Selenomonas sputigena: one gene and its partner. The protein of the gene in region 1 interacts with the protein of each later gene in a pairwise test. Links are inferred from orthologs where the notes say so. Each region holds a gene or a part of one and is shown in the gene's direction. Other genes may lie near its edges.

Evidence for each region.
Region 2: the proteins of gyrA (region 1) and gyrB interact in binary tests that used the Escherichia coli proteins (3 or more experiments, as listed by UniProt). The link is inferred for Selenomonas sputigena from one-to-one orthologs.

Annotation. Positions count from the first base shown.
Region 1 is NZ_CP110383.1:2,575,948-2,579,665, forward strand. What follows is about bases 94-3,127. They hold gyrA (DNA gyrase subunit A), read left to right. Parts: upstream 94-412; coding sequence 413-2,842; downstream 2,843-3,127. Other genes in these bases: OL236_RS12250 (M48 family metallopeptidase), read left to right, coding at 2,844-3,127. Also shown: more of OL236_RS12250, read left to right, coding at 3,128-3,560. UniProt on the Escherichia coli protein: A type II topoisomerase that negatively supercoils closed circular double-stranded (ds) DNA in an ATP-dependent manner to maintain chromosomes in an underwound state.
Region 2 is NZ_CP110383.1:2,264,969-2,269,612, forward strand. Bases 1,717-4,644 are described here. They hold gyrB (DNA topoisomerase (ATP-hydrolyzing) subunit B), read left to right. Parts: upstream 1,717-2,108; coding sequence 2,109-4,181; downstream 4,182-4,644. Other genes in these bases: OL236_RS10900 (DUF721 domain-containing protein), read left to right, coding at 1,717-1,830; remB (extracellular matrix regulator RemB), read left to right, coding at 1,808-2,074; OL236_RS10915 (ATP-binding protein), read left to right, coding at 4,279-4,644. Also shown: DNA replication/repair protein RecF, read left to right, coding at 1-770; more of OL236_RS10900, read left to right, coding at 835-1,716. UniProt on the Escherichia coli protein: DNA gyrase negatively supercoils closed circular double-stranded DNA in an ATP-dependent manner to maintain chromosomes in an underwound state.

The DNA of each region.
Region 1 (3,718 bases):
GAAAAGGACTGCAAGAGCACGGTCGATACGGTGCAGAAGGTAAGCGACCTGTCCCATGCCGTGCAGCAGAAGGCGACGGACGTGTCCGCCGTCTCCGAGGAGCAGGCGGCGTCCGCCGAAGAGATCGCAGCCGCGAGTCATACGCTCGCAGATCTCGCGCAGCAGCTGCAGCAGGGAGTAGCGAAGTTCAGGCTTTGAGCAGAGTCTGAGACAATATAGAGCGAAAGCCGATGCGTGGAGCAAGAGTCTCCATGCATCGGCTTTCAGCTATATTTGCGATGGCATATAGGATAACGACTGTACGAAAGTGATGTGCGCCAACCCCGCCTTTCGCCGCATGGACTTTTTCTGCAAAAAATGCTATACTACTAAGGTTAGATACTGTTCTCGACTATATTTTTGGGGTGAGAGTGTGGATTTTGGCGAGGGGAAGATCGTTCCTGTAAATCTCGCAAGTGAGATGAAGAATTCCTATATCGACTACGCCATGAGCGTCATCGTCGCCCGCGCCCTGCCGGACGTGCGCGACGGTCTGAAGCCCGTGCATCGCCGCATCCTCTATGCGATGCAGGAAGCGGGCATGGGGTCGGGCAAGCCGTACAAGAAGTCGGCGCGCATCGTCGGCGAAGTTCTCGGTAAGTACCACCCGCATGGTGATACTTCCGTCTACGATGCGATCGTGCGCATGGCGCAGGACTTTTCCATGCGCTACATGCTCGCCGACGGTCACGGCAACTTCGGCTCGGTCGACGGCGATCCGGCAGCAGCGATGCGCTACACCGAGGTGCGCATGTCGAAGGTTGCGGAGCTCATGCTGCAGGACATCGACAAGGAGACGGTGGATTTTGCGCCGAACTACGATGAGTCCTTGAAGGAGCCGACCGTGCTGCCCGCGAAGTTCCCGCAGCTTCTCACGAATGGTACGGCGGGCATTGCTGTCGGCATGGCGACGAACATCCCGCCGCACAATATGCGCGAGGTCATTGACGGCACGTTGATGCTCATCGACCGCCCCGATGCTACCGTTGAGGAGCTTATGACGGTCATCAAGGGGCCGGATTTCCCGACGGCGGGACTGATTCTCGGCACGGAGGGCATACGTCAGGCATATACGACGGGGCGCGGCGTCGTCAAGCTTCGCGCGCGCGTGCACATCGAGACGACGTCGAGCGGCCGCTCGCGCATCATCGTGACGGAGCTGCCCTATCAGGTGAACAAGGCACGCCTCGTCGAGAAGATCGCCGAGCTCGTGCGCGACAAGGCGATCGAGGGCATCACGGCCTTGAACGACGAGTCCGACCGCAGCGGCATGCGCATCGTCATCGACGTGCGCCGCGACGCGAACGCCAACGTCATCTTGAATCAGCTCTACAAGCACACGCAGCTGCAGGACAGTTTCGGCGTCATCATGCTCGCGCTCGTCGACGGCAGTCCGCGCGTGCTCACACTCAAAGAGGTGCTGCACTACTACATCAAGCATCAGCAGGATGTTATCACGCGGCGCACGAAGTACGAATTGACGAAAGCCGAGGCGCGCGCCCATATCCTCGAAGGCTTGACCATCGCGCTCGATCATCTCGACGCCGTCATCACGACGATCCGCGAGAGCCGCACGGCGGACATCGCGCGTGAGCGCCTGATGGAAGGCTTCAAGCTCAGCGAGAAGCAGGCGCAGGCGATTCTCGACCTTCGTCTGCAGCGCCTGACGGGTCTGGAACGCGAGAAGATCGAGGAAGAGTACCAAGAGGTCTTGAAGATGATCGACTGGCTCAAATCCGTTCTCGCCGACGAGGGAAAGATCGACAAAATCATCAAGGACGAGCTTCTTGCCGTGCGCGAGAAGTACGGCGACGAGCGCCGCACGGAAATCACGATCGACACATCCGAGATCAACGTCGAAGACCTCATCGCGCAGGAAGACGTCGTCATCACGCTCACGCACAACAACTACATAAAGCGCATGCCGCTCGACACGTATCGCCGCCAGAAGCGCGGCGGCGTCGGCGTGACGGGCATGGGCACGAAGGAAGCCGACTTCGTCGAAAATATCCTCGTCACGACGACGCATCACACGATCCTCTTCTTTACGAACCGCGGGCGCGTCTACTGTCTCAAGGCGTACGAGATCAACGAGGCGAGCCGCCAGGCGAAGGGCACGGCGATCATCAACCTGCTGCAGCTTGAGAGCGAGGAGAAGATCACGGCGGTCATCCAGGTCAAGGAGTTCCTGCCCGAGCGCTACCTCTTCATGGCGACGAAGAAGGGCATCGTGAAGAAGACGAGCCTCTCCGAGTTCCAGTCGATCCGCAGAGGCGGACTCAACGCGATCAACCTCGACGAGGATGACGATCTCATCGGCGTCAAGTTCACGGACGGCGAAAAGCATGTGATACTCGGTACGGCGGGCGGCATGGCGGTCGCCTTCGCCGAAGACGATGTGCGCTCGATGGGACGCACGGCGCGCGGCGTCAAGGGCATCAACCTGAAGGCGGGCGACGTGGTCGTCGGCATGGACAACCTCGCGCGCAATGCCGAGGTTCTGACGATCACGGCGGAAGGCTACGGCAAGCGCACGGCGACGAGCGAATATCGTCTGCAGACGCGCGGCGGCAAGGGCCTCATCAACATGAAGGTCACGGAAAAGACGGGCGCGGTCATCGGCCTCAAGGTTGTGCGTCCGGGACAGGAGCTGATCCTCATCACGACGGACGGCATCGTCATCCGCACGAAGGTCGACGAGATTTCCGTCATCAGCCGCAACACGCAGGGCGTCAAGGTCGTGCGCCTCGGCGAGGGCGACAAGGCAGCATCGTTCGCCGTGATGGAGCAGAAGAACAACTGATATGGGAAACCCCGTCATATCTCTGGCGCTCGCGGGAATCCCCGTCGAGCTTGAACGAAAGTCCATCAAGAACATCTATTTGCGCGTCGTGCCGCCCGCAGGCACGGTGCGCCTGAGCGCACCGAAGCGAGCGACGCTCGAAGAGCTCGCACGCTTCGTCGCCAAGCATATGGCATGGATCGAGGAAAAGCAGGCGAAGATCGCCGCGAAACCTCTGCCAAGCGCTCGCCGCTTTCTAAGCGGCGAGCGCTTCTTTGTCTGGGGCGAGCCCCTTTGGCTCACCGTGAAGTTCGGACGTGGCTGCAACATCGTCCTGCGAGACGGCAGCCGACTCATCCTGAGCCTCAAGGCGCAGGAGGCCGAGAGCAGCCCCGCCGAGCGTGAAGCTCTGCTGAACGAATGGTATCGCCGCGAACTCGCGCGAGCCGTGCCGCCGCTCTTGGCGCGAGCTGAGACGATCGTCGGCAAGAGCGCCGCCGAATGGCGCATCAAGAACATGAAGACGAAGTGGGGCACCTGCAACATCCGTGCGCGCCGCATCTGGTTGAATCTGCAGCTCGCCAAATATCCGTCCGCCTGCCTAGAATACGTCATCATCCACGAGCTTACGCATCTCTGGGAGCGCTACCACAACGCGCATTTCAAGAGCCTCATGGACAAGTTCTGCCCCGACTGGCGCGAGCGCAAGAAGATCGTCAACACGCCGCTTGGGGATTGAAGAAAATGGGAAAGAACCGCCCGCCGTTGTACGGTGAGGCGGTTTTTTTGACGCTTTGCTGCTGGCAGTGCAGGAGCATCTATACAGGAAATGGAAATTGTTTGTCGAAACACTACATAGGATTTTTTTGATGTTCGTGCGGACGGCGGATGGGACTA
Region 2 (4,644 bases), 310 kb from region 1 along the record:
TCCTCTTCTCCCCCGAGGATCTCTTTCTGATCAAGGGGGCGCCCGCTGAGAGAAGACGCTTCCTCGACGGGGAAATCTCCCAGGCAAGCCCCGCCTACGGCCATGAACTGATGCAGTATACGCGGATTCTCACGCAAAGGAACAGCCTGTTGAAGAAGATTCGGGAGCGCCGTGCGGGAAAGGAAATGCTTTCCCTCTGGGATGAGCAGCTTGCCAAAAGTGCCGCGCATATCGTCGAGAAGCGTTTTCTCGCCGTCAAAAAGCTCAACATGCTGGCAAACCTCATGCAAAGGCGTATTTCTGCAGGGAAAGAGAATCTTTCCCTTTCATATGAGCTTTGCGGTGCAGAGGAAGAGCCGCCTTGCGTGACAGAGGAGCTTGTTCCATGGTATAATAAGAAGTTGGAGGAGTCCTTGGATCTTGACATTCTGCGCGGCTCGACGAGCGTCGGCCCGCAGAGGGATGATATCCGGCTTGAAGTGAACGGCGTCAACCTTCGCTCTTTCGGTTCGCAGGGGCAGCAGCGCACGGGCGTCCTCGCCCTGAAGCTTTCCGAATTGGAGTTTCTTCGCTCAGAGACGGGAGAATATCCAGTGCTTCTGCTCGATGACGTCATGAGCGAGCTGGATGGCACGCGCAGGGAGAAACTCCTGGACTTCATCGGCAGAGAGCATATACAGACCTTGCTCACGGCGACGGATGCCGCATATCTGCCGGAAAAATTTATGGGAAATATCTTCCATGTGCGAGCAGGAAAGATATTTTTTTGATATTGTATAGAATATATTTCCATATGGTATCAGAAAAAATCCTTACTTTTGGGAAAGGCAGACCATGAAACGCTCCTATCGCCGCAATCCCGGCATGGAAAAAATCAATCAGGTGATACCAAAAAGCATCCATGCGCTGGGCAAGAAGATCGAGCGCACCTATCAGGAGCGCTTCGTCCTCGCGCGTTGGCCGGAAATCGTCGGTGAAGGCATCGCCGCGCACGTCCAGCCGATTGGCATCGAAGGCGAAAAGCTCCTGCTCCATGCCTCTGTGCCCGCCTGGCGCAACGAGATCACGCTCATGCAGATGACGATACTCGCGCGCTTCAATACCTTCGCAGGTTTCGAGATGGTGAAGGAACTCGCCTTTTCCTGGAAAAAAGACGACGTCGCCCTCTTTCAGGCTTCGGGGCGTGTGCAGGCAGAAGAAGCCGACGAGCAGGAAGCATACCGAAAGGCTCTGCGGGAGATTACATTGACCAAGGAGGAGCAGGAAGCGTGCGAAAAAAGCGTTTCTCTCGTCGGCGAGGAACGTCTGCGAAGGAAACTTCGTCATATTTCTCTGAGGCGAAAGAAGCGTGAGAAAGCGCTGCGTGTGCTCGGTGAGAAGCCTTGTCCTCAATGCGGCAAGCTGTTTTCCGGCGAAGGGATGTGCCCTTCCTGCACCTGCAGGGAGCGGCGCGAAAGACGACGCTCGATCCGCCGCCATTTGCTCGATCTTCCGTGGGCGCGCTATGCAGATATCAAAGATCATCTTCGCTGCACGCCCGCCATGGTCGCTTCCGAGCGTACGCGTCTCGTGCAGGAGCTCGCCCGCCGCATCGAATTCGGCGATTGGGAGAGTCTGGAGGCGAAGACGCTCGTCATGCTCTACCGCTCGCTGCGGCCGGAGCAGCTCACGGAAGACATCGTGCGCCGCACGCTTTACGATCTTCGCCGCGAGATGGCAGAAGGAACGGTGTTCCGTCCCTTCCCCAAGCGTTCGGAGGTCATGAAAAAGACGGCAAAAAGGGGAGCGAAGAGCGGGGAGGGATTCCATGTATCTGCACCTAGGCGATGACAGCTTGGTTGCCGTTTCCAGCATATTGGCGATTCTTGACATAGAGATATATCGAGAGGCGTCCGGAAATTCTCTCTGTAAGAAGGATATTGCAAAGGGTGCCGCGATGAGAAAAGAGCCGCGTTCCGTCATCGTTACGGATGAAGGGCTTTATTTCTCGGTGATTTCCGCGCAGTCTTTGAAAAGGCGCATACAATCGCCCGCTTATGGAGTGAACCTGCATGATTTTGCAGTGCAGGCATAGATGTTTTGAGGAATGATGGAGGGACAATATAGAGATGGAAAAAGAGAAGGATGCGCTCCAAAAAGCACTCGACCGCGCCGAGCAGGATGCGGCCGAGGAGAAGCTGCGCGAAGAACAAGCGGCGAAGTTTGCCGAGGAAGTGCGCGACGATGACCTTGATTTGGAAAACGTCGAAATCCACAAGGATATGGACAGCGCTGACGTCACGGCGGTTGACGGCGACTACGGCGCCAATCAGATTCAGATTTTGGAAGGCTTGGAAGCCGTAAGAAAGCGCCCGGGCATGTACATCGGCAGCACGTCGGAGCGCGGCTTGCATCATCTCGTCTACGAGGTGGTCGACAACTCGATCGATGAGGCTCTGGCCGGCTATTGCGACCATATTGACGTGACGATCGAAAAGGACAACAGCATCACCGTTGTCGACAATGGGCGAGGCATCCCCGTTGACATGCACGAGAGCGGCAAGCCTGCGGTCGAGGTCGTCCTGACCGTCCTGCACGCGGGCGGCAAGTTCGGCGGCGAAGGATACAAGGTGTCGGGCGGTCTGCACGGTGTCGGCGTCTCCGTCGTCAATGCGCTCTCCACGTCGATGGACGTCGAAGTCAAGCGCGACGGCAAGATCCACAGCATACGTTTCGAGCAGGGCGTGACAGCCGCTCCTTTGACGGTCATCGGCGAGACGGAAAAGACGGGAACGAAGGTTCACTTCGTCCCCGACCCTGAGATCTTCACGGTGACACAGTACAGCTTTGACACCTTGAAGCATCGTCTGCGGGAGCTGGCTTTTCTGAATCAGGGCATCACGATCCGTCTCATGGACAAGCGCGGCGAGGGGCGCGAGGAGTCGTACTTCTATGAGGGCGGCATTCGCTCCTTCGTTGAGCATCTGAACCGCAAGAAAGAAGTCATTCATCCGACGCCGATCTACTTCAATGGTATCAAGGATGATACCGTTGTGGAAATCGCCATGCAGTACAACGACAGCTACATGGAGAATATCTACAGCTTTGTCAACAATATCAACACCGAGGAAGGCGGCACACATCTCGCGGGCTTCAAGATCGCTCTGACGCGGGCAGCGAACGACTTCGCGCGAAAGCAGGGGATATTGAAGGACAAGGACGGCAATCTCTCGGGTGAGGACGTCAGAGAAGGCTTGACCTGCGTTATCAGTCTCAAGATACATGAGCCGCAGTTCGAGGGGCAGACGAAGACGAAGCTCGGCAATTCCGAGGTGCGCGGCATTGTCGATTCCATCGTGACCGAGGGACTGACCGAGTATTTCGAGGAAAATCCCGCCATCACGAAGAAGGTCATCGAGAAGGCGATCATGGCGTCTCGCGCGAGGGAAGCCGCGCGAAAGGCGCGTGAGCTGACACGGCGCAAGAATGCGCTCGAAGTGTCGAGCCTGCCCGGAAAGCTCGCGGACTGCTCGATCAAAGATCCCGAGCAGGCGGAAATCTACCTCGTCGAGGGCGACAGCGCTGGCGGCTCGGCGAAGCAGGGGCGTGACCGCCGCTTCCAGGCAATCCTGCCCTTGCGCGGCAAGATCCTGAACGTCGAGAAGGCGCGTCTTGACAAGATCTTCGCCAATGCCGAGATCCGCACGATGATCACGGCGTTCGGCACGGGCATCAGCGACGACTTTGACATCGCGAAGCGCCGCTACGGCAAGATCATCATCATGACCGATGCCGACGTCGACGGTTCGCATATCCGCACGCTCCTCCTGACCTTCTTCTACCGCTACATGAAGCCGCTCATTGAGCGCGGCCACGTCTACATAGCGCAGCCGCCGCTCTACCAGATTCGCAAGGGCAAGAAGCACTGGTACACCTACAGCGACGACGAGCTGGCGCAGAAGCTCAACGAAGTCGGCAGGGACAACGCGACCGTGCAGCGCTACAAGGGCCTCGGCGAGATGAATCCCGAGCAGCTTTGGGAAACGACGATGGATCCCGAAGGCAGGACGATGCTCCAAGTGCGCATGGAGGACGCTGAAGAAGCTGACGAGCTTTTCACGATCCTCATGGGCGACAAGGTGGAGCCGCGCCGCCAGTTCATCGAAGAGCACGCCAAGCACGTGAGAAATCTTGATATTTAAGAGTGTATAGAAAAAAATGGAATCCATTCCTTTGAAATCATGATATAATGATGAAGAAGGAATAGATTCCATTTTTTATTATCACAAGGAGAATATCATGAAACTGATCGAGCGTGCATCTTATATGGATTTCCTGCAGCGCAATCGTGAGCGTCCGATCATCAAGGTGGTATCGGGCGTGCGCCGCTGCGGTAAATCCACGTTGTTTTCCCTCTACCAGCATCATTTGCTGCAAGACGGCGTGACAGAAGAGCAGATTCATGTCATCAACTTCGAGAATCTGGAATTTGAAGACCTGCAAGAGTATCATGCTCTGTACCGCTATGTATGCGAAAGGCTCGTGCCGGGAAAGTGGAATTACGTCTTTCTCGATGAGATACAACATGTGCCGCAGTTTGAAAAGGCCGTGGACAGTCTCTTCATCAAGGAAAAAGTGGATATCTATATCACGGGATCGAACGCT